4 regions of the Pseudomonas imrae genome follow, and region 1 is predicted to be linked to each of the others. Evidence: predicted binding sites of a transcription regulator. Region 1 holds the regulator's gene; each other region holds the start of a gene.
What was found. Region 1 encodes FliA, which starts transcription of late flagellar genes. Its sites were predicted from a motif close to CTAAAGTTTNNNNNNNNNNNGCCGNTAA; they were not measured.
Positions count from the first base shown of each region.

Region 2: OQ460_RS05185 (flagellar protein MotY) is a predicted target of FliA. The motif match lies at 1,538-1,565, and genes of this name have one in related genera.
Region 3: OQ460_RS07735 (methyl-accepting chemotaxis protein) is a predicted target of FliA. The motif match lies at 4,642-4,669, and genes of this name have one in related genera.
Region 4: flgM (flagellar biosynthesis anti-sigma factor FlgM) is a predicted target of FliA. The motif match lies at 4,117-4,144, and genes of this name have one in related genera.

Region 1 is NZ_CP110853.2:3,756,701-3,764,381, forward strand. Features, by position in the region: gene OQ460_RS16960 (chemotaxis protein CheA) at 1-1,172, opposite strand, end outside; gene OQ460_RS16965 (protein phosphatase CheZ) at 1,183-1,971, opposite strand; gene OQ460_RS16970 (chemotaxis response regulator CheY) at 1,990-2,364, opposite strand; gene fliA (RNA polymerase sigma factor FliA) at 2,536-3,276, opposite strand; gene fleN (flagellar synthesis regulator FleN) at 3,273-4,106, opposite strand; gene flhF (flagellar biosynthesis protein FlhF) at 4,214-5,530, opposite strand; gene flhA (flagellar biosynthesis protein FlhA) at 5,542-7,656, opposite strand.
Region 2 is NZ_CP110853.2:1,154,922-1,162,602, forward strand. Features, by position in the region: gene rnt (ribonuclease T) at 1-429, opposite strand, end outside; gene pyrC (dihydroorotase) at 426-1,472, opposite strand; gene OQ460_RS05185 (flagellar protein MotY) at 1,629-2,537, shown strand; gene OQ460_RS05190 (argininosuccinate synthase) at 2,666-3,883, shown strand; gene OQ460_RS05195 (response regulator transcription factor) at 4,451-5,083, shown strand; gene OQ460_RS05200 (PA3496 family putative envelope integrity protein) at 5,168-5,356, opposite strand; gene nth (endonuclease III) at 5,464-6,102, opposite strand; gene OQ460_RS05210 (Rnf-Nqr domain containing protein) at 6,128-6,631, opposite strand; gene OQ460_RS05215 (RnfABCDGE type electron transport complex subunit G) at 6,624-7,235, opposite strand; gene OQ460_RS05220 (RnfABCDGE type electron transport complex subunit D) at 7,232-7,681, opposite strand, start outside.
Region 3 is NZ_CP110853.2:1,678,987-1,686,667, reverse strand. Features, by position in the region: gene OQ460_RS07755 (hypothetical protein) at 1-172, shown strand, start outside; gene OQ460_RS07750 (hypothetical protein) at 266-1,999, shown strand; gene OQ460_RS07745 (glycosyltransferase family 4 protein) at 2,012-3,262, shown strand; gene OQ460_RS07740 (glycosyltransferase family 4 protein) at 3,259-4,566, shown strand; gene OQ460_RS07735 (methyl-accepting chemotaxis protein) at 4,699-6,264, shown strand; partial or broken gene OQ460_RS07730 (acyltransferase family protein) at 7,498-7,681, shown strand, end outside.
Region 4 is NZ_CP110853.2:1,472,745-1,480,425, reverse strand. Features, by position in the region: gene flgD (flagellar hook assembly protein FlgD) at 1-267, opposite strand, end outside; gene flgC (flagellar basal body rod protein FlgC) at 284-727, opposite strand; gene flgB (flagellar basal body rod protein FlgB) at 731-1,138, opposite strand; gene cheR (protein-glutamate O-methyltransferase CheR) at 1,389-2,216, opposite strand; gene OQ460_RS06785 (chemotaxis protein CheV) at 2,260-3,192, opposite strand; gene flgA (flagellar basal body P-ring formation chaperone FlgA) at 3,275-4,039, shown strand; gene flgM (flagellar biosynthesis anti-sigma factor FlgM) at 4,183-4,506, shown strand; gene flgN (flagellar export chaperone FlgN) at 4,555-5,028, shown strand; gene OQ460_RS06765 (flagellar brake protein) at 5,123-5,872, shown strand; gene OQ460_RS06760 (MFS transporter) at 5,930-7,318, opposite strand.

The sequences.
Region 1 (7,681 bases):
TCGAGGTTCGACACCGCCTTTTGCATGGCTTCATCGCCGCTGTTAAGACCCAGGCGCACCAGACGATTACGCACCAGCACCAGCTCACCGACCATATTCATGATGTCGTCCAGCCGCGCGGTATCAACGCGCACGGTGGTTTCGGCTTCGCTGGCGGGAGCTTTGTCCGTTACCGGAGCCGGAGTGCGTGCAGGAGCAGGCGCCGGCCGGGCGGGTGCCGCAGCCTTGGCGGCAACCGGTGGCGGCGTGGCGACAGCGGCCGAGGTGGCCGTGACCGGGGGCACTTCGGAAAACTTGCCCTTGCCGTGCAACTCGTCCAGCAACGACTCGAATTCGTGGTCGGTGATCAGGCCGTCAGCAGCCGATGCCACGGCGGGCGTCGGCGCAGCAGGTGCAACAACAGCGGCAGCGACCGCCGGCAAAGCGTCGACGGCAAACGAGCCTTTGCCATGCAACTGATCCAGCAACGCTTCGAATTCGTCGTCGGTGATGTCAGTGCTGACGGGGGCAGCAGGTTCGACTGGCGCAGGCGCAGCAGTCACGGCTTCAGGAGCAAACTGGCCTTTACCGTGCAGTTGGTCGAGCAACGACTCGAACTCGGCGTCGGTAATGTCTTCGGTCGTGGGCACCATCGCCGGCGCGGCCGCCTTGGGCGCTTGGGCCTCGGCCTTGACTGCGTTGAGGGAGTTCAGCAGTTGCTCGAACTCGCTGTCAGTGACATCCGCCTCAGGTTCGGCGACCGGCTCGGGCGCTGTTTCGACCACCGCGGTTGCGCTGACATCGGCAGGCTCCGCCAGACGCGCCAGGGCAGCCAACAGTTCCGGGGTCGCGGCGGTGACGGGTGCGCGTTCACGCACCTCGGTGAACATGCCGTTGACCGCGTCCAGCGCTTCCAGGATCACGTCCATCAATTCAGAGTCGACGTGCCGTTCACCCTTGCGCAGGATGTCGAACACGTTCTCGGCAATGTGACAGCACTCCACCAACTCATGCAGCTGGAGGAAGCCGGCGCCCCCTTTTACAGTGTGAAAACCGCGAAAAATTGCATTGAGCAGGTTCGCATCATCTGGCCGGCTTTCCAGCTCGACCAGTTGTTCGGACAGTTGCTCTAGAATTTCGCCGGCCTCTACAAGGAAATCCTGAAGGATTTCTTCATCGGCGCCGAAGCTCATGGTGTGCTCCTTAGAAGCCTAAACTGGATAACAAGTCATCTACGTCATCCTGACCTGACATAACGTCTTCACGTTTATCGGCATGAATCTGCGGACCTTCACCCTTGGCGAGATGTTTTTGTGGATCTTTTTCCGAGAGGATCGCTGCGCGGTCATGTTCGATGCCGGCAAAACGATCGACCTGGCCGGCCATCAGCACCAACTTGAGCAGGTTGCTCTCCACTTCGGTGACCAACTGGGTCACCCGCTTGATCACCTGGCCGGTGAGGTCCTGGTAATCCTGGGCAAGTAGAATATCGTTGAGGTTGCTGGAAACCGTGCGGTTTTCCTGCTCGCTGCGCGACAGAAAACCGTCGACCCGGCGAGCCAGTTCACGAAACTCCTCGGCCCCCACTTCCCGGCGCATGAAGCGGCCCCAGTCCGCGCTCAGCAGCTTGGCCTCGGCGGCCATGCCGTTGACCAAAGGCGTGGCGTTTTCCACCAGGTCCATGGTGCGGTTGGCCGCAGCTTCAGTCAGCCGGACCACATAGGACAGGCGCTCGGTGGCGTCGGTGATCTGCGAGATTTCTTCGGCCTGGGGCATGCGCGGGTCGATCTGGAAATTGACGATCGCACTGTGCAACTCACGCGTGAGCTTGCCCACTTCCTGGTACAGGCCGCGGTCGCGGGTCTGATTGAGCTCATGGATCAACTGCACCGCGTCGCCGAACTGGCCTTTTTCCAGGCTGTCGACCAACTGGTGAGCGTGTTTTTTCAGGGTCGATTCAAAATCGCCCTGCGAGATTTCTTTATGCTCCATAGCTCCCCCGTGGCGGCATCAACCGTTGATGCGTTCAAAGATCTTCTCGATCTTCTCTTTCAAGGCCACTGCAGTGAATGGCTTGACCACGTAACCGTTGACCCCGGCCTGGGCGGCTTCGATGATCTGTTCACGCTTGGCTTCGGCGGTCACCATCAACACCGGCAGGCTGCGCAGCTTTTCATCAGCGCGCACATGGCGCAGCAAATCGATGCCGGTCATGCCCGGCATGTTCCAGTCGGTTACCAGAAAGTCGATGCTGCCGCTGTTGAGGATCGGAATCGCCGTCGTACCGTCATCCGCCTCGACCGTGTTAGTGAACCCAAGGTCACGCAACAGGTTTTTTATGATCCGCCGCATCGTTGAGAAGTCATCAACGATGAGGATTTTCATGTTCTTGTCCAATTCGACCTCCAAGCAGTCTTAAACGCGTCCAGCACCTGGGCGCGCCATTTCATTCAACAGGTATTCCACAAAAAGGACTGCAGGGGGTCGCACCACAGGCCAACCCCGTCCAGGCCTAGCGCCCGGACGGTGTCGTTCACAGTGTCCCCACACTGCCTGTCAGCGCGCGCGCCATTCTCCCAAACGCCCGCGCAAACGGGCCGCGCATTGGCTGTGCAACTGGCTGACCCGCGACTCGCTGACACCCAGGACCTCACCGATTTCCTTGAGGTTCAGCTCTTCGTCGTAGTACAGCGCCAACACCAGCCGCTCACGCTCTGGCAGATTGGCAATCGCGTCCGCCAACGCACTCTGGAAACGTTCGTCCTCCAGATCGCGCGACGGTTCGAGATGGGCACTCGCGCCGTCCTCGTGCAACCCTTCGTGTTCGCCGTCCTGCAACAGGTCGTCGAAACTGAACAAGCGGCTGCCCAAGGTATCGTTCAAAATCCCGTAGTAATCATCGAGACTCAATTGGAGTTCGGCCGCAACTTCATGATCTTTAGCGTCGCGACCGGTTTTTGCTTCAATTGAGCGAATGGCATCACTGACCATCCGGGTATTGCGGTGTACCGAACGCGGCGCCCAATCACCTTTACGCACTTCATCGAGCATCGCCCCGCGGATACGAATTCCCGCGTACGTCTCGAAACTCGCGCCTTTGCTCGCGTCGTACTTGGTCGACACTTCGAGCAGGCCGATCATGCCCGCCTGGATCAGGTCTTCGACCTGGACGCTGGCGGGCAAGCGCGCCAGCAAGTGATAGGCAATGCGCTTGACCAGAGGCGCATAGCGCTCGATCAACTCGCCTTGACTGTCACGTGCCGACTTCTTGTAAAGGTTGTAGCCGCTGGCTGTCATAGCACCGGTCCTGCACTCGTCTGATGCACCAATCGCTCGACGAAAAATTCCAGATGCCCACGGGGATTGGCGGGCAGCGGCCAGGTATCGACCTTCTGGGCAATGGCCTTGAACGCCAACGCGCATTTGGAACGAGGGAACGCTTCGTAGACCGCACGCTGCTTTTGCACAGCCTTGCGTACACACTCGTCGTAGGGCACTGCACCGACATATTGTAAGGCGACATCGAGGAAGCGATCAGTGACCTTGGTCAACTTGGCGAACAGGTTGCGCCCTTCCTGCGGGCTCTGGGCCATGTTCGCCAACACCCGGAAACGATTCATGCCGTAGTCGCGGTTAAGCAATTTGATCAGCGCATAGGCGTCGGTGATCGAGGTAGGCTCGTCGCACACCACCAGCAATACTTCCTGGGCTGCGCGCACGAAGCTGACTACCGATTCACCGATCCCAGCGGCGGTGTCGATCACCAGCACGTCGAGGTTGTCGCCGATATCACTGAAGGCCTGGATCAGGCCTGCGTGCTGCGCCGGACTCAGATGGACCATGCTCTGGGTACCCGACGCCGCCGGAACGATGCGAATCCCGCCCGGCCCCTGCAACAGCACGTCGCGCAGCTCACAGCGGCCCTCAATGACATCAGCCAGAGTATGTTTGGGCGTCAGTCCCAGCAGAACGTCAACGTTCGCCAGTCCCAGGTCGGCATCCATCAGCATGACACGTCGGCCAAGCTCTGCCAGGGCCAGGGACAAATTCACTGACACGTTAGTTTTCCCGACGCCACCTTTGCCGCCGGTCACCGCGATCACCTGTACGGGATGCATGCTGCCCATGTGCTTTCTTTCACCTTGTCTTGCTTAGACGCAGGCTACATAGGGTGGTCGCGCGCAAAGCTTGCTGACCATCAATGTAGGTACACTTCACTGTATTCATTTAGCCCTCAGCCGACCCGTCGGGCCGGGCTGTGGTAGAGGTCTGCGAACATGTCGGCCATCGCTTCCTCACTGGGTTCTTCCTGCATTTGCACGCTGACGGCCCGGCTGACCAGCTGATGTCGGCGCGGCAGATGCAAATCATCCGGGATCCGCGGCCCGTCGGTCAGGTAGGCAACCGGCAATTCATGACTGATGGCCAGGCTCAACACTTCGCCCAGGCTTGCCGTCTCATCGAGTTTTGTCAGAATACAACCCGCCAGCCCACAACGCTTGTAGCTATGGTAGGCAGCGCTCAGAACCTGTTTCTGGCTGGTAGTTGCAAGTACCAGGTAATTTCTTGATTTGATCCCGCGCCCGGCCAGGCTTTCCAACTGCATGCGCAAGGCCGGATCGCTGGCCTGCAGGCCAGCCGTGTCGATCAGTACCACGCGCTTGCGCAGCAGCGGATCGAGGGCGTTGGCCAGCGACTGGCCTGGATCGACATGGGTCACGGGCACATTGAGGATACGCCCCAGGGTCTTGAGTTGCTCCTGGGCGCCAATCCGGTAGCTGTCCATACTCACCAGCGCGATGTTGTTCGCGCCGTACTTGAGCACATAACGCGCCGCCAGCTTGGCCAGGGTGGTGGTCTTGCCCATGCCGGCAGGGCCGACCATGGCAATGACCCCGCCCTCTTCCAGGGGCTCGATCTGCGGGGTGGCGATCATGCGTGCCAGGTGCGCCAGGAGCATGCGCCAGGCTTGGCGAGGTTCTTCGATTGTGGCGGTCAGCTCCAGCAGGTCGCGGGACAACGGGCCGGACAGGCCGATGCGTTGCAGGCGACGCCAGAGATTGGCCTGTTGCGGCTTGCTGCCCTGCAACTGATTCCAGGCCAGGGAACCCAGCTGGACTTCCAGCAGTTCGCGCAGGCCGTTGAGCTCAAAGCGCATCGAGTCGAAGACCCGTTGGTCGACCGCGGCTGCCGGTGCTGGCGCCGCAGGACGCGGCGGTTCGACAAAAGTCGGCTCTACCAGCGGCTCGGCGGCGGTCAACGGCAAACCGGCGAACAGCTGGCGATTGGTGCTCGAGTCGCTGTCGCCACGCATGCTCAATTCAGCCTGGGCCGAGACAATCCGCGACGCCGTCTTGCGTAGCTCGTCTTCCAGTTCCATGTTCGGCACGCGCGGCGCCAGCGCCGAAGGTGTGTAATCCAGGGCAGCCGTCAGCTCGACACCGCCGGCAATACGCCGGTTACCGATAATCGCAGCATCGGCGCCCAGCTCATCACGAACCAGCTTCATGGCCTGACGCATATCGGCGGCGAAAAAACGCTTCACTTGCATAACCCACTACCTCAGCCGTTGGGCCCTACTGTCGCGACGATAGTCACTTGCTTATTGTCAGGGATTTCCTGATAAGCCAAAACGTGCAAATTCGGTACTGCCAGGCGCCCGAACCGCGACAACATCGCCCGGACCGGGCCTGCCACCAGCAAGATCACTGGTTGGCCCTGCATTTCCTGGCGCTGTGCGGCGTCAATCAACGAACGCTGCAGCTTTTCTGCCATGCTCGGCTCCAGCAGGACCCCCTCTTCCTGGCCCTGCCCTGCCTTCTGGATACTGTTGAGCAATATTTGTTCCAACCTGGGCTCCAGGGTGATCACAGGCAGCTCGGAGTCAAGCCCTACAATGCTTTGGACGATGGCGCGAGACAACCCGACGCGCACCGCAGCCACCAGAGCGGCAGTATCTTGACTCTTGGCGGCGTTATTGGCGATAGCCTCGGCAATGCTTCGAATGTCTCTTACCGGTACCTGCTCGGCCAACAGCGCTTGCAGGACTTTGAGCAACTGCGACAGCGACAGCACGCCCGGCACCAACTCTTCGGCCAGTTTTGGCGAGGCCTTGGCCAGCAATTGCATGAGTTGCTGGACTTCTTCGTGGCCAATCAGCTCGTGTGAGTGCTTGTAAAGAATCTGGTTGAGGTGTGTCGCGACCACGGTGCTGGCGTCCACCACGGTGTAACCCAGGGACTGCGCCTGACTGCGCTGGCTGACTTCGATCCATACCGCGTCCAGGCCAAAAGCCGGATCTTTGGCGGTAATGCCGCTGAGGTTGCCGAACACTTGGCCGGGGTTGATCGCCAGTTCGCGGTCCGGGTAGATCTCGGCTTCGGCCAGGGTCACGCCCATCAAGGTCAGGCGGTAGGCGCTGGGAGCCAGATCGAGGTTGTCTCGAATATGGACAGTCGGCATCAGGAAACCCAGGTCCTGGGACAGTTTCTTGCGCACGCCCTTGATCCGCGCCAGCAGCTGGCCGCCCTGGTTACGGTCTACAAGGGGAATCAGCCGGTAACCCACTTCCAGGCCAATCATGTCGATAGGCGTGACGTCGTCCCACCCAAGCTCCTTGGTTTCTTGCGCGCGGGCCGGCGACGGCAGCAGCTCTTGCTGGCGCTCCACTTCTTGCAAGGCCTTGACCTTGACCGCGTTCTGTTTTTTCCAGAACAGATACGCCCCACCTGCGGCCATGGCAGCCATGGACAGGAACGACACGTGCGGCATACCTGGCACGATCCCCATGATTGCCATGATGCCAGCGGCTACAGCCAGAGCCTTGGGCGAGGAAAACATCTGGCGGTTGATCTGCTTGCCCATGTCCTCGGAGCCGGATGCACGGGTCACCATGATCGCTGCAGCGGTAGACAGCAGCAGTGACGGCAACTGCGCCACCAAACCGTCACCGATGGTCAGCAAGGCGTAAACCTTGCCGGCATCGCCGAAGGTCATGCCGTGCTGGAAAATACCCACCGCTATCCCACCGATCAGATTGATGAACAAAATCAGCAAGCCGGCGATGGCATCGCCCCGCACGAACTTGCTGGCACCGTCCATGGAACCGTAGAACTCCGCCTCCTGGGCCACCTCCGAGCGGCGCGCCTTGGCCTGGTTCTGGTCGATCAGGCCCGCGTTCAGGTCGGCATCAATCGCCATTTGCTTGCCGGGCATGGCATCGAGGGTGAACCGCGCGCTCACCTCGGAAATCCGCCCGGCGCCCTTGGTCACCACCACAAAGTTGATGATCATCAGGATCGCGAACACCACGATACCGACCACGTAGTTCCCGCCGATCACCACTTCGCCGAAGGCCTGGATCACCTTGCCAGCGGCGTCGTGACCGTCCTGGCCATGCAGCATCACCACCCGCGTGGAGGCCACGTTAAGGGCCAGACGCAACAGCGTGGCAACCAGCAAAATAGTCGGGAACACCGCAAAATCCAAAGGCCGCAGGGCGTAGACACACACCAGCAGCACAACAATGGACAAGGCAATATTGAAGGTAAAAAACACGTCCAGCAGAAACGGCGGCATCGGCAACATCATCATTGCCAGCATGACCAGCAACAACAACGGCACACCCAGGTTCCCTCGCGAAAGGTCGGCCACGGTGCCACGGGCATTGTTGAGCATTTGAGAGCGGTCCACCGATATTCCT
Region 2 (7,681 bases), 2.6 Mb from region 1:
CACAGCAGCGTTCAGGAAGCCCAGGTCGAAGCTACTGTTGTGGCCTACCAGGATTGCGCGTTTGCAGCCGTTGGCTTTCAAGGCTTTGCGCACGCCACGGAAGATGTCGGTCAGTGCCACTTCCTCACTGACAGCCATGCGCAGTGGGTGGTCGAGTTTGATCCCGGTGAACTCAAGGGCTGCCGCTTCGATGTTGGCGCCTTCAAAGGGCTCGACGCGGAAGAAATGGGTGTGTTCCGGATACACGAAGCCCTGTTCATCCATGCCGATGGTTGTGGCAGCGATTTCCAGCAAAGCATCGGTGGCGCAGTTGAAACCGCCGGTTTCTACGTCAATGACCACTGGCAGGTAGCCACGAAAGCGCTCAGCCATCGGATGGCGGGAGCCGCCATGACCTTCGTGTTCGTCGTCGAAATGGTCTTCACTCACGCGTGTTCCTCCAGCAGGCGCCAGCGCAGTGTTTCACCGGCGCGCAGCGGGATAACGGTCAGCTCGCCAAATGGCAGGCTGGTAGGGGCAGTCCAGTCTTCACGGACCAGGGTAATACGGTCGGTATTCGCCGGCAGGCCGTAGAAGCGCGGGCCATTGAGGCTGGCGAACCCTTCAAGCTTGTCCAGGGCGTTACGTTGCTCGAACGCTTCGGCATACAGCTCGATCGCTGCATAAGCGGTGTAGCAACCGGCACAACCACAAGCGGCTTCCTTGGCATGCTGGGCATGGGGCGCTGAGTCGGTACCGAGGAAGAACTTCGGGTTGCCGCTGGTAGCGGCATCCAGCAAGGCAACCTGGTGAGTATTGCGCTTGAGGATCGGCAGGCAGTAGAAGTGCGGTCGAATCCCGCCCACCAGCATATGGTTGCGGTTGTACAGCAAGTGATGGGCGGTGATGGTCGCGCCGACGTTGGCCGATGCTTCGGTGACGAACTGCACGGCCTCAGACGTGGTGATGTGTTCAAACACCACTTTCAATGTCGGGAACAGTTCGACCACACGGCGCATGTGCTCGTCGATGAAGATTTTTTCGCGGTCGAATACATCGACATCGCCGCGGGTGACTTCACCGTGGATCAACAGTGGCATGCCGACTTCGGCCATGGCTTCGATGGCTGGCAGGATCTTGTCGATACTGGTCACGCCGGAGTCGGAGTTGGTGGTCGCGCCGGCCGGGTAGAGCTTGGCGGCGTGGACAAAACCGCTGGCATGGGCCTCGCGGATTTCTTGGGGTTGGGTGCGGTCGGTGAGGTACAGCACCATCAATGGCTCGAAGCGGCTACCGGCCGGCCGTGCAGCGAGAATGCGCTGGCGGTAGGCGTCGGCTTCGGCGGCATTTCGCACCGGCGGTACCAGGTTGGGCATGATGATGGCGCGGCCAAACGTGCGCGCTACATCGGCTACGGTTTGGGGTAACGCAGCACCATCGCGAAGATGAATATGCCAGTCGTCGGGACGCAGCAGGGTCAGGCGGTCGGACATTGGGGATTCCAGGCGGGTCAATCTGGTGGGAATGCTACCGGAAAAGACACTTGCAGGCACTCGCTATCAAGTTTTGCGGGATGCAACCGATATCCTTGGGTATGTCTTAACGATATATGACGCCTTGATGTGTTGTAGAAACCAGTGGAGCCGCCCGTGCGCCAGCATTATCTAGCCCTGCTCGGCGTATTCGCCAGCCTGCCAGCCATGGCCCTGACTTTCCAGACGCGCCTGGAGAATATCGAGTGGAAGGTGGAAGGCGATAAATTCGAATGCCGCTTGAGCCAGCCCATTGCCGACTTTGGTTCTGGTGAGTTTGTGCGCCGGGCCGGTGAGCAGGCGACATTTCGCCTGAAAGCCTACAGTGGCTCGCTGGGCGTTGGCTCTGCGACATTACTGGCGGCGGCGGCGCCCTGGCAGCCGGGGCGGGGCGATATCAATCTTGGTGCGGTGCGCGCGGGCAGCGGCGATGTGTTGTTCAACAGCTCCCAGGCCCAGGCCGGGCGCTTGTTCAATGGCCTGTTGGATGGCCGTAGCCCAACGGTGCGCCACTATTCGCGGGACGGTGGTTATGCCGAGATCCGCCTGTTGCCCGTGAAGTTCAGCAAGGCCTATAACGACTATCAACTGTGTACGGCAAAACTGCTGCCGATGAACTTCGAGCAAATCAAGCAGAGTCAGGTCGGTTTCCCAGGCGGCGGCATCGATCTGGACCCGGCCGCCAAAGCCAGGCTGATGGTGATGCTGGAGTTCATCAAAGCCGACCCCACTGTGAACCATATCGAGCTTGACGGTCACTCGGACAACACCGGTAATCGCCTGACCAATCGCGACCTGTCGCGGCGTCGGGGCCTGGCGGTGATGGACTTTCTGAAGGCCCACGGTATTCCGGAGACGCAGATTGTCCTGCGCTTTCATGGCGAGCGTTATCCTCTGGTGCCCAATACCAGCATGGCTAACCGGGCCAAGAACCGGCGCGTCAATATTCACCTGGATCGAGTGCCTGCCCCTGAAAAAGCCGCGCCACCGGTGACTGCCCCGGCCAACGCGACCGCCACGTCCTGAGGGGCGGTCATTCGTCGCCCGCCCGACATAATCTGTCGCTTTATCTTCATTTGCTGTCGCGCCCCTGTAATTTCACGGTTTTGATCGGTAGAATCGACGCCTTTCCGTAAAACCCGTGGAGTGATGGCATGGCCGACGTAAACAAGGTCGTTCTCGCGTATTCCGGCGGCCTGGACACTTCGGTGATCCTCAAGTGGCTGCAGGATACTTATAACTGTGAAGTGGTGACCTTCACCGCTGACCTGGGTCAGGGCGAAGAGGTCGAACCTGCACGTGCCAAGGCGCAAGCCATGGGCGTGAAAGAGATCTACATTGACGACCTGCGCGAAGAGTTCGTCCGCGATTTCGTTTTCCCGATGTTTCGCGCCAACACTGTCTACGAAGGCGAGTACCTGCTGGGTACCTCCATCGCACGTCCTCTGATCGCCAAGCGCCTGATCGAAATCGCCAACGAAACCGGCGCTGATGCCATTTCCCATGGCGCTACCGGCAAGGGCAACGACCAAGTCCGTTTCGAACTGGGCGCCTATGCCTTGAAGCCAGGCGTGAAAGTGATTGCGCCTTGGCGTGAATGGGACCTGCTGTCCCGTGAAAAGCTGATGGATTACGCTGAAAAGCATGCGATCCCTATCGAGCGTCATGGCAAGAAGAAGTCCCCGTACTCGATGGATGCCAACCTGCTGCACATCTCTTATGAAGGCGGCGTGCTGGAAGACACCTGGACCGAGCACGAAGAAGACATGTGGAAGTGGACCGTCTCTCCGGAGAACGCTCCCGACAAGCCGCAATATCTGGAGTTGACCTACCGCAACGGCGACATCGTCGCGCTGGACGGCGTCGAAATGACCCCGGCCACCGTACTGGCGACCCTGAACCGTATCGGTGGCGAGCACGGTATCGGCCGTCTGGATATCGTCGAGAACCGTTACGTGGGCATGAAGTCCCGTGGCTGCTACGAGACCCCGGGCGGGACAATCATGCTTCGCGCCCACCGCGCCATCGAGTCCATTACTCTGGATCGTGAAGTCGCTCACCTCAAAGACGAACTGATGCCCAAGTACGCTAGCCTGATATACACCGGCTACTGGTGGAGCCCTGAGCGTCTTATGTTGCAACAGATGATCGATGCTTCCCAGGTCAATGTGAATGGTGTGGTTCGCCTGAAACTGTACAAGGGTAATGTGATCGTTACCGGCCGTAAGTCCGATGACTCTCTGTTCGACGCCAACATTGCCACCTTTGAAGAAGATGGCGGTGCTTACAATCAAGCGGATGCTGCCGGCTTCATCAAGCTCAACGCGTTGCGCATGCGCATTGCGGCCAACAAAGGTCGCAAGTTGTTCTGAAATGGTTGAGTAATTTCAGAAATGGCTCCTCAATAGAGGAGCCATTTTTTTTATTTCGTAGGAGGGTGGTTTGTTTATATTTGTTTAATATGGATTCGAAGCTCTCGGTTTTTTTGAGCTGGGCAACGACTGTATAAACTTATGGAAGTTACGACACGTAAGAGATTTCTGTTTTTTCTGTAGGTAATAAGTTTTCTGTTCTGGGCGGCAATCGCTGTAAGGCGTGGTTTTTCCCGGGGAACTTTTTTGAAGAGCATTTTTGCAAACCGATACCGGCAGATTCAAAGCCTGCAAGAGGCATTTGTTGATGCCTTTGTGGGGTATGTTTATATTATCCGCTCTTGGATATGTTTTTTTACTCAAGATATGTTTGGTTGCGGAAAGTTCTGAAAGGCCGAATGGAATATCACACGTCCTTCCAGGCGTTTTTTTGTAGGTTAATTCCTGTAGCTCTGTGGGTTGGGTCTCTGCTTGCTGTTACTTGGGGGGGAGTGCTATGCCAAGAGGGAAACGACTAGGCTATTGTGCTGACTCTAAATAATTCGAACAGCGAAATTGGACTTGCCCATGAATAAAGTGCTGATCGTGGATGATCATCCCGTCATTCGCCTTGCTGTACGTATGCTAATGGAGCGTCATGGATACGAGGTTGTTGCCGAGACCGATAACGGTGTCGATGCATTGCAACTTGCTCGAGAGCACATGCCGGACATTGTCATTCTTGATATTGGAATCCCCAAACTCGATGGTCTGGAGGTCATCTGCCGATTATCTTCAACCAAGCAGGTGCAGCCATTCAAAGTGCTGGTGCTGACGTCACAGGCGCCGGGCCACTTCTCCATGCGATGCATGCAGGCGGGGGCTGCGGGCTACGTATGCAAGCAACAGGACCTTACCGAGCTGCTGAGTGCGATAAAGGCGGTGTTGTCCGGCTACAGCTACTTTCCCAACCAGGCGCTTAACTCGGTGCGGTCCACGCAAGGCAATGCCAGCGAAGCGGATATGGTCGAGCGCCTCTCGGGCCGGGAGATGATGGTATTGCAGCAACTGGCGCGCGGGAAAACCAACAAGGAAATTGCCGATGGCATGTTCCTGAGCAACAAAACCGTAAGCACCTACAAGACGCGCTTGCTGCTCAAACTCAACGCCCGATCACTGGTGGACCTGATAGAACTCGCCCAACGTAACGGCTTGGTATAGACGGTAGGTGTTAGGTTGGGGTGCTGTCGACGTCGAGACAGGAAAAGCCTCCCAAGTGGAGGCTTCTGATTGCGACCCGCTTGATCAAAGATCGAAATCGTAATCGGCCAGCTGTTTTTGCAAGCGTCGTTCTTCCAGAAGGTTGTCGATGGTGCGACGTTTGCTCAAGTTGGTCTTGGCCACCTCAACAGGTGCTTCAGTTGCCTCATCAGAGTCCGTGGCAACAAAGTCATCCTCTACATCCACTTCCAGTTGTTCTTTGCCAGTGCTCATAAGGTTAACTCCAGGCTAAGGCTGCCGTTGGCGCTCCTTATATCGACAATCGTCGGCGGGGTAAAAAAGATTTTTTCAATCGATTGATCAATAAAATCAATGATCCCTCAATCGTCGGACGTCTTTTCCTTGTATTCGCACAGGTCTTCGATACGGCAACTGCCGCAACGGGGCTTGCGGGCCTGGCAAACGTAACGCCCGTGCAGGATCAACCAATGGTGTGAATCGAGAAGATAGGGCTTGGGCACAAACTTCATTAGCTGTCTTTCCACCTCCACCACATTCTTCCCTGGTGCGAGCCCGGTGCGGTTGCTGACGCGGAAGATGTGAGTGTCCACCGCCATGGTCAACTGGCGAAACGCCGTATTGAGCACTACGTTGGCAGTCTTGCGTCCTACACCAGGAAGGGCTTCAAGTGCCTCCCGAGTCTGTGGGACCTCGCCGTTATGAAGTTCTACCAGCAAGCGGCAGGTCTCGATGACGTTTTTCGCCTTGCTGTTGTATAGGCCGATGGTCTTGATGTAGTGCGACAACCCTTCGACCCCCAGCGCATGGATCGCTGCCGGGGTATTGGCCACGGGAAACAACTTGGCGGTGGCCTTATTGACGCCAACATCTGTTGACTGCGCGGACAAAATCACGGCAATCAGCAGCTCAAACGGTGAGGAATAAGCCAGTTCGGTTTTCGGTTCCGGATTGTCTTCGTGAAACCGACGGAAAATTTCCAGGCGTTTTGCGGCATTCATGGCGCGAGCGGTTCCTTGCAAACGGTCAGTGTGGTTTTGAAGGTTGAGGCCATGCCTGCCACGCGGCGAGTAGCAGGGCGAGCAGAATAAACCCGCCGGGGGCGAGTGTGGTGATGTTGCTGTTTATCAAGCTGCGCAGCAGGACCATTACCAGCATCAGCAGGCCAAATGCGGCAAACAGACGAAGCCGCAGCTTGCCCGAGCCAGGCAGGAAAAATCCCTCCTGCTCAAGCAGTACACATTGCACGCCGATCAGCATCAGATAGACATTCAAGTCTGCCGACACGTTCAGCGCCAAGACCTGCATCGCCAAGTGCGCGCAACTGACCCAGGTCGCTGCCAGCAACACGCTTGCCATTAGCGGGCGGAGACCACTGAGACGGTGACGAACCAGGCTCATGCTCAACCCGTAGATCGTCACAGTCACTACCCACAGCATCCAGCAAACCAAGGCTCTGACCAATGTGTCACTGACGCTCAAAACCGGGAGGAGCATCAGCGCATACGGCAGGTTGAAGGACTTAGTCATAAGCGGACCGCTCCAACAACGACTGATGGTGTTCATCAAAATAGCGCAGGGCATCGTGGACGGCGTTGAGCACTGCTCGTGATGTAAGGGTGGCGCCAGCTATTTGATCGAATTGTCCGCCGTCTTTTTTCAAGGTCCAGGCTGGATCTTGCGGATTGATTGGCGTCAACCTTTTGAATGCTGCCAGCCAGGGGTTTCCAGGTTCGGCAATGTGGCCTCCCAGGCTCGGCGTTTCCGACTGCTTGAGGGATTTTACCCCCAATAATTTTCCGTTGCTGGCGATGGCGATCAGCAACTCGATGCTGGCGCTGTAGCCCATGGTTTGTGAATGCAGGATCACGACATTTGGCCGCCCTGACAAGGTTGCGAGATAGCCATTGAGCAGGCTACTGTTGCCCAGGGCTACAGGGCTCTCCAGCAGCGGATGTTCCAGCGGCTGATTGTCGTAGACATCGGCCGGCATGAAATCCAGCAGGGTGTGGTTTTTCAGGTCGCGTTGTTGCGCGGCGATGGGCTCATCGGTCAGTTTCTGCAAGGCCACGGTCAGACCAATGCCGGCGATAGCCACTGTCATCACGATCAGCACTTCCCGTATGAGCTTCATCCTTTCACCGCGTGTGGCTTGGGTGCTGCCAGGCGCTCGAGTGCAGGCACCGCCAGGTTCATCAACAACACTGCAAATGCTACGCCGTCGGGATAGCTGCCCCATGTGCGGATCAAATACGTCAGCAATCCCACACCGATACCAAACAGCAAACGCGCCCGCGGGCTTTTGGCCCCGGATACGGGTTCGGTGACTATAAAAAACGCCCCGAGCATGGTTGCGCCAGTCAGCAGATGAAACAGCGGGGCGCCGTGGGAATCCGATCCAGAGCCGTTCCAGCACAGCAAGCTGATGGTAAACAGGCTGGCGAGCATGCCGACCGGAGCGTGCCAACTGAAAACCCGTTGCTGAAGCAGAAAGACGCCGCCAGCGAGAAACGCCAGATTGACCCATTCGCTGCCTTTGCCGGCGATATGGCCGAAGGCCGGGTCTTCAGCAAAAAGCTC
Region 3 (7,681 bases), 2.1 Mb from region 1:
CAGCATATTATCGAAACAGGGCTATACACGAAAAGTAATTGAGAGCACTGATGAAAAATTCAAGGTCCATTACTACAAAAAAGATCAACCTACTATCGGTAGCGTTTATCTAGAAAAGTCTGACCAGGCAGGTCAATCATCTGTGCTTTCCATCTATTGGAGAATTATATAAATAAAGCCCACCAATTACAGACCACTGCCGCAGACTAACTTTTAGAGTAGAGGAAAAAAAATTGCCCACCCCGAAGCACGTGAAGAACTGAAGATGACTAGCCTTCAAAATGCTATAAAATCGACAGCCGGCTGGTGCTTCTCGCTTGGCCGGAAATTCATGGGTGTGACTCCAACCTCTACTCTAATTGTGCAAGCAGCGAGCCTATCTGCACAAATTTTATTGGTCTTAACATTTTTTCTGCCCATTAAAATACTTATATTATTAGGATCAGATGCGATTCCGCACTACTACCCTGCCTACTTTAGAGCCTTGGAAAAGTCCCACTTAATAATGGGACTTAGTGCGCTCGCCTTAGCTTGCTACTTTTTATATTTAATATCGGAACTTGCGGTTTCATTTTTCTCAAAAAAGGGAGCCAAAAAGCTATTAGCACAAAGTGCCAAATTAACTCTATTTGAGAAACAGCAGTTACTCGCAACTCAAGCATATGAAAAGTTCACCCGTGCGTTATCAGCAGGAACTTTTGCCGCCATCACCTTCTTGGTATTAAGCTATATCTACCCGTCACTACTAATAGTTTCCATCCTTTATATTGCGACTATGCTATTACTTATAACGACCCTTCACAACAGAAGTACGACCGTGCGTAGGCTGCTGAGCGTTCACTACAGAGTCATATTGAATGTACTAGCCTCCGTTGGATTTCTCATGACGTTTCTCTTCATGATTGCAGACTTCCTTTTTATGACTCCACCAAAAATATTTGCTGCCTTAATTGCCTTGCTTTTGATCAGACAGGGGATGTCGCGAGTTGCCGTATTACTACAAAATCTAACTTCTCTTCGCTCGCAATATAGGCAGATAAATGCATTATTTTTTCATGGCCAGCAACTTGTAACCAACACCACTAACCACACCATCCAGACGAAAAGACTTCTGGATGAAGAACAGAGGTGCATTTGGATCCAAGAGGCGATGAACTGCATCACTCCAAAAAAATCAAATCTGCGCAACACTTCATGGCATCAGATTGGCCGAAGCAATATATACTCCTTCGAAGCACGATTCGAATCAGATGATGACCCGTGCGAAAAAAATTATCTATTCAAACTTTTTGATAGCAATAGTTTTTCACTAGCCGAACAAGAGCGCACATTGCTAACTTGCGTCTATGGCATTCCCGCTCCAATTTTTCTCGGAGAAACAAAAGTAGAGAACCTTACATGCCACGTTTTTCAACTTGAAAACTATCGAAAAGCAATGCCTAAGGAATTCGGAACCGGAACAACTTCAATCAATAGCGCATTGCTCGCAATCGAACCATCGGAGGCCCTAAAGAAACGTTTCAGCCGCTCCCATTTATTTCTTGAACAACGTCTCTCCGATGAGTTACTAACTAGTCTTTCCATCGTTGCCACGCCCCAGCAATCGATCACGTTGACGCTTTTCTCCGAGAAGTACGACATACTCAAACAAGTTCTCTCCCAACTTCCACGCCAGATCATATCACTGAATACAACACCGGATACTCTACTCATATCCGACACTGGCGATACCTGCCTAAGTCACTGGGCAGGCTGGAAAATGGAGCCAGTTGGTGCCAACTGGCCAATAGGCGAACGTGCCAAATTGGAACAAGCATTTCGCCAAGCGCTACTTAAGCGTCCAAGTCTTGCTGATGTTCCAGTAGATGCAGTGACACTGTGCACACTCACTTATGCTTTCGAAAGCCTGTGCCAACGCGCCAGATATGTTGAGGCCATTTCGCTATTGCCTGAGATGCTTGAGAAACTTGAAGCCATAGAGACTTATATCGTTGAATAGAGATAATACGCTGTGACCCGCATAGCAATGATCGTCTGGAATGAGTTCCGCAACGACGCCCGTGTATTAAAAGAAGCCCAGACGCTTCAATCTGCCGGTTACGCCGTCACCGTGTTTGCCCTGCATACACCCGGCGTGACTCAGGAGAAGGAGACACTGCAAGGCGGTATCAAGGTGGTACGCGTGGCGCGCAGTCCGTTGTGGAAGTTGCGCAAGACCAGGACTGGCGCTGAGGTGGGTGCGGCTACCCCGCCTGCTGCCAGTGGCGCCATTGGCCGCTTGAGCCCGGCCAAGCAAGTGTTGCGGATAATTGCACGCTTATGGACACATGCCGGGTTGCTGACGCGGATCGCCTGGCATCGGGCGGCGGTGGTCCATGCCCATGACGTCAATACACTGCCAACGGCCTGGCTGGCAGCCAAGCTCAGCGGGGCTCGGGTGGTGTATGACGCTCATGAAATCAGCACCAGCCGCGAAGGCTATAACAGCTTTCGTGGATTGGTCGCGCGGGTCGAAGCTGCATTGATGCCGCGGGTTCAGGGCACCATTACCACCACGGATGCACGGGCGAAGTTCTTTGCGCGTGCCTATGGCATTCCTCGCCCGATGGTGTTGCAGAACCGACCGCGCCTGACTGTCAGCCCGGCCAGCCAGCGGATCCGCGAGGAACTGCAGTTGCAGCAACCCTGGCCCATCGTGATCTACCAGGGCGGTTTGCAGCAGGGGCGCGGCCTGGAGCGACTGGTACGTATCGCGGCCTCGGTGAAGAACGCCTACTTTGTGTTCATTGGCGGCGGCAGGCTGACCGCGCCATTGACCGCGCTGAGCCAGGAACTTGAGCTGACCGAGCGAGTACATTTCATCCCGACGGTATCCTTGGCAGACCTGCCCAGCTACACCGCATCTGCCGATATCGGTGTGCAACCTATCGAAAATACGTGCCTGAACCACTTCACTACCGACTCCAATAAATTATTCGAATACTTGATTGCCGGCCTGCCCGTCGTCGCGACCGACCTGCCGGAGATCCGCCGTATCGTCAGGGCCCATGACATCGGTTTGCTGGTGCGTGAAAGCGACGATCAACAACTGATCGACGCACTGAATCGTTTAGTCAATGACCCGATGCTGCGCCAGACACTGGCAGCAAATGCTGCAAACGCCGCGAAGCAACTGAACTGGGAGCAACAGGAAGCACAACTGGTCAGCCTGTATGGCTGCGTCCTCAAGGACCAACCTTATTGCGCTGAAGCCGGCCAATGACAGTGCGCATTCTGCTCCTGAGCTTCTACTACCCGCCTGATCTGGCGGCGGGTTCATTCAGGGCCGAGGCGCTGGTGCGGGCATTGCTCGAGCAAAATAACTGCCAATTGCATATTGATCTGATTACCACACAACCCAATCGGTATCACTCCTACAATGCGCCGGCCGATAGTTCTCAAGGGATCTCGCGGCTCTCGATCAACCGGATCGACCTACCCACTCATAAAAATGGTGTAGTCGACCAGGCCAAGGCGTTCGCCGCCTACGCGCTGGGAGCCCACAAAGCCACCAAAGGCAAAGATTACGATTTGGTGGTGGCCTCCTCTTCGCGCCTGATGACCGCCGCCCTCGGCGCTTCGATTTCATTCAAAAGCAAAACGCCGCTTTATCTCGATATCCGCGATATCTTCGTCGAGACCTTGCCAGAGCTGTTTCCAGGGATGGTCGGCAGAGCCATGACGTATTTCTTCTCCTGGGTGGAGCGCCTGACTATTCGCCAGGCGACTCAGGTCAACCTGATTTCACCGGGCTTTCTGGGTTACTTCAACGAGCGTTACCCGAACAAGGTCTTCTCCACCCACACCAATGGTGTCGATGACCTTTTCCTGGAACCGCTGGGTAAGCGCGAAAAATCCGATGTGCCGTCGACCGAGTTGAAAATCGTGTATGCGGGAAATATCGGTGCAGGCCAAGGGCTGGAACATATCATCCCGGCGATGGCAGAACAGTTGAAGGGTATCGCCCATTTCTATGTCATCGGTGACGGCGGCGCGGCCGGCAAGCTACGTCGTGCACTGGAAAGCAAAAACGTATCAAACGTCAAAATGATCGCGCCAACCAAACGCTCGAATCTGGTGGATTATTACGAGCAGGCAGACGTGCTTTTTTTACACCTTAATACGTTCAAGTCGTTTCAACGGGTGCTGCCTTCCAAATTGTTTGAGTATGCCGCTACAGGCAAACCCATCCTGGCGGGCCTGGCGGGTTATGCAAAGCAGTTCACCAAGTCCAAGATTGCCAATGCCACGGTGTTTGAACCTGGCGATATCGAAGGCGCAATCAAGGCGCTGAAGCGCCTGGACCTGACCTCCATCAGCAGGGCCTCCTTCGTGCAGGATTACTCCCGGGTTTCGATCCAGCAGCGCATGGCGCTGGATGTACTGGGGACGCCTGAACTGGATAATGCAAAAACCTCCTGGTACCTGCGCTTCAAACGCTGGCTTTTCATCCAGATAGATTGGATTGGCGCAGCCTGCCGCTACCCGGTAATGGCCGAAGTCCTGACCGCTTCCTTCCTGGGTTGAGCGACACCGTCTTTTCGCATCAGCAAGGTATTCCTCGACCCACGATCAGCGTTTTCCCACGCAGGAAAGTTTCTTTTCAACAATTCCCCCAGCCTGCCGACAACCTGTCAAAGCCTTGCGGATTGAATCAATATGCGTAACAACCAGCCCGTTACCCAGCGCGAACGTACCTTCCCCGCTCAGCAACGGTTGATCTCCACTACCGATGCCAAAGGTGTGATTACTTACTGCAACGACGCGTTTGTCGAAATCAGCGGGTTTTCCCGGGAGGAGCTGTCACGCGCCCCGCACAACCTGGTTCGTCACCCGGACGTGCCTCCCGCGGTTTTCGCACATATGTGGGCGACGCTCAAACAAGGCCTGCCATGGATGGGCATCGTTAAAAACCGTTGCAAGACTGGCGATCACTATTGGGTCAATGCCTATGTGACGCCGGTCTTCGAGGGCGCTCAGGTAGTCGGTTATGAGTCGGTGCGCGTCAAACCTACTGCCGAGCAGATCCGCCGCGCCGAAGCGCTGTACCAGCGTATCAACAAGGGCAAGTCGGCCATTCCAAGCAGTGACAGATGGCTGCCGGTGCTGCAGGACTGGCTGCCGTTTATCCTGGTCAGCCAACTGAGTTTCCTGATCGGCATCTGGCTCGATTCCCATTGGGGTTTTGCCCTGGCCGCCGCACTTTCCGTACCGCTGGGCCTGTTGGGCCTGACGTGGCAGCAACGTGGTCTGAAGAGATTGCTGCGCCTGGCCGAGCAAACCACTTCCGACCCATTGATCGCGCAGATGTACACCGACAGCCGTGGCGCACAGGCACGCCTGGAGATGTCGATCCTCAGCCAGGAAGCACGGCTTAAGACATGTCTGACGCGCTTGCAGGACACCGCCGAGCATCTTAATCAGCAGGCTGCACAATCCAATACGCTGGCCCACAACAGCTCCACCGGACTGGAGCGCCAACGGGTAGAAACCGAACAAGTTGCCACCGCCATCAACCAAATGGCCGCGACGACCCAGGAAGTCGCCAGCCACGTGCAACGCACAGCCGATGCCACCCAGGAAGCCAATCGCCTGACCAGCCGAGGCCGCGATATCGCCGGGGAAACCCGCGAAGCCATCCAGCGCTTGTCGGTGGTCGTCGGGGAAACCGGCGCCACGGTGACCCAACTGGCCAAGGACAGTGACGAAATCGGTGGCGTGGTGGATGTGATCAAAGGCATCGCCGACCAGACCAACCTGCTGGCCCTGAATGCGGCTATCGAAGCAGCGCGTGCTGGCGAGATGGGCCGTGGTTTTGCGGTGGTCGCCGACGAAGTACGACAGTTGGCCCAGCGCACCAGCGAATCCACCGGGCAGATCCACGCACTGATCGCCAAACTGCAACAGACCGCCGGCACCGCCGTACAAACCATGGACGCCGGGCACCGCCAGGCCGAAGAAGGCGTGGCGCGGGTTATGGAAGCGGATCAGGCGCTGGCGGGCATCAGCGAAGCCGTGGCGCATATCACCGACATGACCACCCAGATCGCGGCTGCCACCGAAGAGCAGAGTTCTGTGGCCGAAGAAATCAGCCGCAACATCAGCACCATCGCCCTGCTGGCGGACCAGACGTCGGAACAGGCCTTGAACTCGGCAAAGTTGAGCGAGGAGCTGACGCATACGGCGAATACGCAATATTCGTTGGTGGAGCGGTTTAACCGGTAAAGCCGGATAAGCCTCACTAGCAGGCCAACTCCACGCTTGAGTGTACCTACCACTCGATGCGGGGGTTGGCCTAAGCCGTGAGCCGATAGAATCCACTCGGCCACGCCAGCTTCGAAAGACTCGGAAAAATCCACATTTACGCTAGCGCAGATGCAAAAGCGTGAAAATCATGTATTGGGAAGAGCAACGTCTTTCCAATTGCACATACATAGATTGCTGATGTGAATGCGGTTGCCTTGGCCAGTAGTAAATCCGTTTGTCGCTGTCAGACCTGCTCCGTCAAGAAACGCAGCATACTCGCTAGGCTCCACCCGGGAGCCTTCCGTGGAGGGAAACTCAAACGAGAGGTAGTTTGCACCGTTAGCTAGCCAGTTCGGCAATGTAACCATTTCATTGTAGGTGCCCGCAGCTCCAACTACAGTCCAGCGCCCGACCAGGGGAGCGTAGTTTCTGAGCGCGGCGATGACAGCACCGAATCCGCCAAGAGGGCGGTCTGCACTCAGTCCATCGCCTGTCCCATTCGGAGCCATGTAAAGTCTGTTACTTTCCGTATTTGAAAGCTGCAGGTGAAACACATCAGAACCAGCCTTAATGGCGCCCGCCCCTACATGACGTACGGAGTGCAAATCTGGAATGCTCGATGTGCTTATCGACGGTGAAAGTGTTGCTGGCCAGTACAAATCAGCCCCAAGAGCTTCGCGGCAGCTACGGCAGACTCGATGTGGTGTTGGTTGGATGTGCGCTGCCATCCACTGGCGTTTTCACATAGTCATTAAGCGACACGCAGTCCCGAAGCCTTTGCTGCACCGTCCTGACGATCTCTTCAGGAGCATTAGGCATATACAGAACGTCAGCCGAACTGATTGAAAGCCCATCGCCCAAGTGTTGAGGATCAGCAGCAGTACCGTTTGTATTAAGTGTCATGCTTGAAGCTCCGCCTGAAGGTAAAAATGCCCGCACTGGGATTCTGAGTGGTACTGAGCTGGCTGGCGTTTCAGTCAGCGAGAGCTGCGGGTTAGGAGAATTGAGGCCTGATCGTTGCACGATGCCAATTTGCCTTCACTTCTGTATAGTAGCGCTGCTTTTTAGGAAAGGGCTGCACGCTTGCACCTGTTTTTAGGTGAGCGGTTTAGATGCATTACCCACCCTGCCAACGGAATGGAAGTCTTACGTATAGAAATTTGAAGACCGTCCACTCTCAACAACAATTCACATTATTCTAGTGAACACGAAATGACATACATAAGACATGATATTCAAGCGCTTAGAGGGCTTGCTGTTGCACTGGTAGTGCTGGACCATATAGGTCTTCAATATCTGAAAAATGGCTTTCTGGGCGTTGATATATTTTTTGTCATTTCCGGATTCCTAATCACTGGAATCATATGCAAAAAAATTAAAGAAGATAATTTTTCGT
Region 4 (7,681 bases), 2.3 Mb from region 1:
ATCGTTCAAGGTGTTGATGCCTTCCAGGCTGCTGAACTGCGCCAGCTGCGCAACGAACGCGCCGTTGTCTTGCGGCGACAGCGGGTTCTGGTTCTTCAGTTGGGTAACCAGCAGTTGCAGGAACGCATCCTTGCCCAGGGACTGGTCGCCGGATGCCTCTTTGGTGGCACCCGCCAGGCTGTCCTGGTTGGCTGCGGCATCCTTGACCTTGGAGTTGAACAGGTCCTGGATCGTCGAGTTATTCGACACATCGTTAGTAACGGACATTCTTTGGCGCCCCTTATCACTGACCCAGGGTCAGGACCTTCTGCATCATGGCTTTGGCGGTGTTCATCATTTCCGCGTTGGTCTGGAACGAACGACTGGCGGAAATCATGTCAGCCATTTCCTCGACCACATTGACGTTGGGGTAATACACATAGCCCTTTTCGTTGGCCGCTGGATGATTGGGTTCGTAACGCGCCTCAAGGTTGCTCTGGTCTTCAACCACCCCCAATACCTGGACACCCTGGCCCGCTGCATCCTGGCTCTGGAACAGCGAGTCGCTGCCACCGCTCTGGCCACCCTGGAACATGGTGGCAAACACCGGATGACGAGCACGGTAGGTCTGGTCAATGCTCGAGGACACCGTCTCTGCGTTGGCGATGTTGCTGGCAACGGTGTTCAGGCGTGTGGTCTGGGCGCTCATGCCACTACCGGCAATATTGAAAACACTGGATAGCGACATGACTTACTCTCCGCGCAGGGCCGACATCAGCCCTTTGAATTTGCTGTTAAGCAGGGTGAAGCTGGCCTGGAAGCTCACCGAGTTCTCGGCGTAGTTCGATTGCTCCAACTGGGCATCGACGGTGTTCTGGTCGATCGATGGCTGCATCGGCGTGCGATACATCAGCGACTCATCACCGTTGCCCATGCCCAGGGCTTCGATATGACGGTTGTTGGTCATATTCAAGGCAAAGGTGCCATTGCTGGTCTTGTCACTCTGTGCTGCGAGCACGGCAGCGAAGTCCAGATCCCGCGCCTTATAGTTCGGGGTGTCGGCGTTGGCGATGTTATTGGCCAGGACTTCGGCACGTTGAGCGCGAAAGCCCAAGGCTTGTTCGTGGATACCGAGCGCTTTATCGAAGCTGATGCTCATGGCGGAAACCTTTAGGCTGACCTGCTGTTCGTAACGAGGTTTTAGCAAGCACCATGCCAGCTTTACCAAGCCCAATAAATCAAGGGGTTACGAACAGGTTGCCGGCCGTCCTGCCGGAAAAGCGGCAAGCGGTTTCCGCGAAGTGTCAGTAAAGCGGCAATGTGGGTGAGGTATTTGCCGCCGAAACAAATGTGCGGGCTTGTGTGGGAGCGGGCTTGCTCGCTCCCACATTTTGATCTGTTTTATCTTGTTACTTGGCCTGGTAGATGATCCCCGGGCTGCACTGCACCATCTGGTAATGGTCGGGCAATCCATTCAACGCCTCGGACGCCCCCAGGAACAGATAGCCCCCACGCTTGAGGGTGCTGTGGATGCGCAACAGGATGTCTTTCTTCACTTCAGCCGAGAAGTAGATCAACACGTTGCGGCAGAACACGATATCGAATTTGCCCAGGCTGGCGTAACTGTCCAGCAGGTTGAACGAACGAAACTCCACCCGACTCTTGATCGGTGCCTTGATCGCCCATCGCCCGGCACCCTTGGGGTCGAAGTAACGCTGCAGGCGCTCAGGGGACAAACCACGTCCCAGGGCCAGGCTGTCGTACTCGCCGGTCTTGCAGTTGGTGAGCATGGTGCCGGACAAGTCAGTCGCCACAATCTGCACGCCAGCCTTCAACTGCCCCAGATTGGTCCGCTCGAACTCATCGATGGCCATTGACAGCGAATAGGGTTCTTGCCCCGAAGAACACGCCGCCGACCAGATTCGCAGACGTTGGCCCGGACTCGCCTTGATCGCCTCGGGCAGTACCTTGTTCTTGAGCACTTCAAAGGGATATGTGTCGCGAAACCACAGGGTTTCATTGGTGGTCATGGCATCGACCACCATTTCCTTGAGCCCGCTGCGCGGCTGTCCCTGGATCCGCTGGACCAACTCGCCCAGGGACTTGATCCCCTGCTGCTCCATCAGCTTGTTGAGGCGGCTGGATACCAGGTACTGCTTGTTTTCACCGAGCAATATGCCACAGGCTTTTTCCAGGAAGACCCGGAACTGTTCGAAATCCAAATTACCCGTAGACAATGATACCGCCTCTTAAATCGTGTGACCGCCAGGGGAAAAGCCCTTAGCCGTGATCTGCTGCCTTGATCCGGTCAACCACCCGGGATGCCAGGTCATCGGGACGAAACTTGGCCAAAAAGTCATCGGCACCGACCTTCTTGACCATCGCCTGATTGAATACACCGGACAATGAAGTATGCAGGATGATATGCAATTTTTGCATACGTGGATCGTTGCGTATCTCGGCCGTGAGGGTGTAACCGTCCATTTCCGGCATCTCAATGTCGGAAATCATCATCAAGAATTCTTCTTCCGGCTTCTTGCCTTCATCCACCAGCTTGCGCAAGTAATCCAAGGCCTGGCGACCGTCATTCAGTGCCACCACTTCGACGCCAACCGTCTGCAGACACCGGGACACCTGCTTACGCGCCACCGAGGAGTCATCGACCGTCAGTACACGCAGCGAGATGGCTTTGTGCGCCGTCTCTGCATCCACCACACCGACCGAAATGGCTTCCGAGGTCGGTGCAACTTCGGCGAGGATTTTCTCCACGTCGATGATTTCCACCAGTTGGTTATCCACCCGTGTCACCGCCGTCAGGTAGTGATCGCGTCCCGTGCCCTTGGGCGGTGGATGGATCTCTTCCCAATTCATATTGACGATGCGTTCCACCGAGCGCACCAGGAAGCCCTGGGTCTTGGTGTTGTATTCGGTAATGATCACGAACGGGTTTTGGCGATCCTGCAAGCCCGCCGAGCCTGTTGCCATGGCCAGGTCAAGAATCGGAATCGTCGAGCCACGGATATTGGCCACGCCACACACTACAGGGCTGGACTTGGGCAACAGGGTGAGCTTGGGGCACTGGAGCACCTCCCGCACCTTGAACACATTGATGCCATAAAGCTGCTTGCCATCGAGTCGAAACAGCAACAACTCCAGGCGATTCTGCCCCACCAGCTGTGTGCGCTGGTTCACTGAATCCATTACACCCGCCATGCCCAGACTCCTACGCTACAAAAACTTACGGGTACGACGTGTACCCAACACTAAACGGCACGAGCTTTGCTTTTTATTGGCCATGGACATCAAAACGACAGTTTCCCGACGCCTTCGCTCGCCACGCTATCGCAGATTGCTCTGCACCTGGACGGCGTTGTTCGTCATGTGCGCGGGCCAACAGGCTCGTGCTGACAACGTCACCCTGCCTGATCTGCTTATCGGCGTCACCCAGGGCTTTCTTGAGTTCACGGTAGAAGATTATCTCGCTACCACGCAGACGCCGGGGCGTTACGAGATCCAGGTCAATCAATTGGACCCTCGCCTGCGCATGCCGATGTGTGACCAGGAGTTGACTGCCACCCTGGAAAGCCCCGCCCAGCCGGTCGGTCGTGTGACCGTGCGCGTGCGCTGTGACGGGGCCTCGCCCTGGACTGTGTTTGTACCCGCCCAGGTCCGACTGTTTCGTGAGGTGGTCACCGTCGCTCGCCCGCTTAAACGTACGGCAATCATCGGTTTTGACGACGTTGCCCTGCGCGAACGAGATATCAGCCAGATCAGCCAGGGCTATCTGACGTCCCTGGATCAGGCCGTCGGGCAAAAACTGACCCGACCAGTGGTCACCGACCAGGTTGTCACCCTGATCCACCTGGAACAGGCGCAAGTTATCCGCAAGGGCGATCAAGTGGTGATTTCCGCCAACAGCGGCGGCCTGAGCGTCAAGATGCCGGGCGAAGCACTGGCTAACGGCGGGATCAGCGAGCAGATCCGGGTCAAAAATCTCAACTCCAAGCGCGTGATCAAGGCCAGGGTAACGGCACCCGGGCAAGTAGAGGTTGCGCTATAGATCACTGGCGCAGGACGCCGGCTTTTCCTACACTGTGCCCACGCGTTCATTGCGCATAGGTTTATTGTCAATCAAGCCTAAAGTTTGCCCGGGTATGGCCGAAAACATGGCAAGCGTCCAAATACCCAGAGGTTTTTTTCAACATGGTCATTGATTTCAGTCGTTTGAATAACGCCCCGGCGTTGCCCGGCAATACGCGTACCAGCGGTGCCAAGGACAACGTTGAAGCCAAGTCCCAACCTTCGCCTGCCCCGGCCGAAAAAACCGTCGCCAGCCAAAGCGGGGAATCGGTCCACCTGAGCAATGAGGCTCAACAACTTCAGAAGGTCACTGACTCGCTGCGCGATCAGCCCGTGGTCAATCAAGCCCGCGTGGCCGAGTTGAAGCAGGCGATTGCCGATGGCAGCTATAAAGTCGACAGCAACCGCGTAGCCAGCAAACTGCTTAACTTCGAAGCCGAGCGCTAGGCAAAGGCCTGCGCCAGGCTTTTGGACGCTTAAAACCCAAGGCCAGCCATGCACGACCACGACGAACATTTACTGCAACTGATCATTGAAGACATCGCTCCCGCACAACACTTGCTCGAGCTGCTTCAAGAAGAATCCCTGGCCTTGCATGGCCGGGATATGCGGCGGCTGGAAGACATCCTGGCACGCAAGCAATCGCTGATCGTCCTGCTTGAACAGCACGGCAAGAAACGCAGCCAGATTCTTCTCGACCTTGGACTTACCGCCGATCACAGCGGTCTGGTACAACTGGCGGGCCATTCGTCAGTCGGCGGCCAGTTGCGCGCCCAAAGCGAAGCACTCAATCAGCTGTTGCTCAGCTGTCAGGAAGCCAACGCGCTGAACGGGCAGTCGATCCAGGTTCAACAAGCCACCACTGCCAACCAGTTGCGCATCCTCCACGGCGGCGAGCCCGCGGCACTGTATAACGCCCAGGGCTCCACCTCGCGACTGGTCAAGCCCAGCACTCTCAGCCAAGCCTGACGTCGGTTTACCGCGCGCCCTATCTAGGCGCGCAACATACTGGCAAAATGCCAATTCTTGCCTGTAGTCGTATTTGCCTGGAGATGGAACAGCCGTGTTCAACACTCTTAACGCGGAAGATGTTCCGCAGTCGCCCAAGGTCCTTACCACACCTCTGGAAATTGCTGGCATCCTGCGGCTGCTACAGGAGAGCCACGACCCGCTGATCATTACCTTCCATGAACGCAATCAGCGGTTCCAGAGTTATCTGGTGGACATCGACCGCGACCGCAAAATACTGAGCCTGGACGAAATGATCCCGCGAGACGGTGAACGCTATCTGGAAAATGGCGAGGCGTTTCGCATCGAGGGCTTTCATGAAGGTGTGCGGGTAGCCTGGGAAAGCAGCGGCAACCTGACCATCAGTGAGACAGGCGAACACCGTACTTACCAGGGCAACCTGCCCGACGAGGTGCTCTACCATCAGCGGCGCAACGCTTTTCGCGCAGCGTTGAAGCTGTCGCAACTGGTCGATGTCGAGCTGGGCGGAGAGAAACTCAAGGCGCCCATCCACGGTAAATTGCTGGATATTTCCGCTACCGGCTGCAAGTTACGCTTTGCGGGCGACATCTCCCCGCGCCTGCAACTGGGTCAGGTCTATGATCGCTTCAGCGCCGCCCTACCCTTCGGCAGCATGAGCACGTCGGTGGAGCTGCGCCACCTACACTTCGAAGAAAACATTGATACCACCTTTGCCGGGGTACGTTTTCACAATATGAGCGGGCTGGTGCAGCGCCAGGTAGAACGTTTCGTCTATCAACTGCAACGCGAAGCGCGTCGGTTCGATAAGGACGACGATTTTTAACGCTGGGTGGCAGCAAAAAAAACGGGCGGTTCCTTCAGGAACCGCCCGTTTTTGGTTTCAGGGACGTGCCCTGCTCAAATCATGCGGGTGCTCGTCCGGGTCCAGGGGCTCGGAGGGCTCCTCCTGGGTGGGCGGTTGTTCCACTCTGTCCTCGGGGTCGACTTCGGAATCAGACTCCGTCGCAGTGGTTTGCATCTGATCCTGCACCACCTGCTCGTCCACCCGTGGATCAAGAGCGGCCACCAGCGGCGAACTGGACATACTGTCGGGCATTGCCACGTGATGCAGCGGAGCGTCGTCCACTTGATGCAGGTTGGTGACAGCCTTGGGCCGGATGCGCCAGACCAGTATCAACCCGCACAAGCTGAAGAAGGCATAGAGCATCTGGCTGCCAAACAGCTTCATGACCACACCCGCCAACAGCGGCCCGACACTCGCGCCGACACCGTAAGTCACCAGCAACATGGCCGTCAGTGACACACGGCGATCACTCTCGACGTGGTCGTTGGAAAACGCAACCGCCAGCGGATACAGGCAGAACTGCACCAGCGAGCACAAAAAGCCGACAACAAACAGTACTTCCAGAGGCACCTTGGCCATGAGTGCCAACGGTAACGCCGCTATCGCCAACCCCAAGGCGAAGCAGCGAATCAGAAGCGCACGGTCATATCGATCCGAAAGCCAACCCAATGGCCACTGCACCACCAATCCGGCGAAAATGCAGCTACCCATGAACAGACCGACCTGTTCGGTACTCAGCCCCTGCTGTGACGCATACAGCGGCGCCAGGCCGTAGAACGAACCGACGATCAGACCGGCACCCAGCACTGTACTGAGAGACTGCGGCACCCGCTTGATAAAAAAGCGCGGCTCCATCGGCGCAGGGTGCAGGGGCGCCGGGTGAATGCGCCGAGTCATGGCCACCGGCACCAGGCACAGGGCAAAACACAACGCGACCAGCATCAGCAGCTCAAGCCCCAGTTGAGGGTGCATGACCAGGATCAACTGACCCAATACCAGGCCCAGGTAGGACGCGATCATATAACCGCTGAATACCAGACCGCGCTGGTTGGCGTCTGCCTGCTCATTGAGCCAGCTTTCGATCACCATGTACTGACACATCATGCCCAGACCGACAACGATCCGCAGCACAATCCAGGCCGGCAGCCAGTCCACCAGCCCATGTCCCAGTACAGCCGCGCCGACAATCCCGGCACAGGTGGCATAGGCACGGATATGACCAACCCGGGCAATCAGCCGATGCCCGATCTTGCCACCCAGCACCAGGCCAAAATAGTTGGCCGCCATTAATGCACCGACCCACAAACTGTCGACATTATCAGCCGCCAGGCGCAAGGCCAGGTAAGTGCTGAGGAGGCCAGAGCCAATCAGCATCATCAAGGAGGCAAAATAAAGGGCCCGAAAAGATTTCCAGATTTTGCGCATCGGCGTTCCGAGCGGCTCCTTGCGGTGGGTGTCAGGCTATCTACACGATAGCCTGATTACGAAAAGCGTCATTAAACCCAGGCATCAGAGCACATCGATACCTGGGCATGTTTAATCCGACAAGTAGCTCAACTCCGGGATCTTCGAAGCTTGCAGCCTTCGATGAACACAGTGCGCAACAGTTCCCTTGCCAATCAGCTTTATCAGACGCTCACAAGCAGGAGACAAGGTACAGGCCATTGACAATATATCCCGCCAATCAGGCCTGCGGCACTGACTTAAAGGTGCAGGCAGCATCTGCATCGACAAAAAACCGCCACAGGCTCTGAAAGGGCTTGGGTAAGCGTTTCACCGACGCTTGAA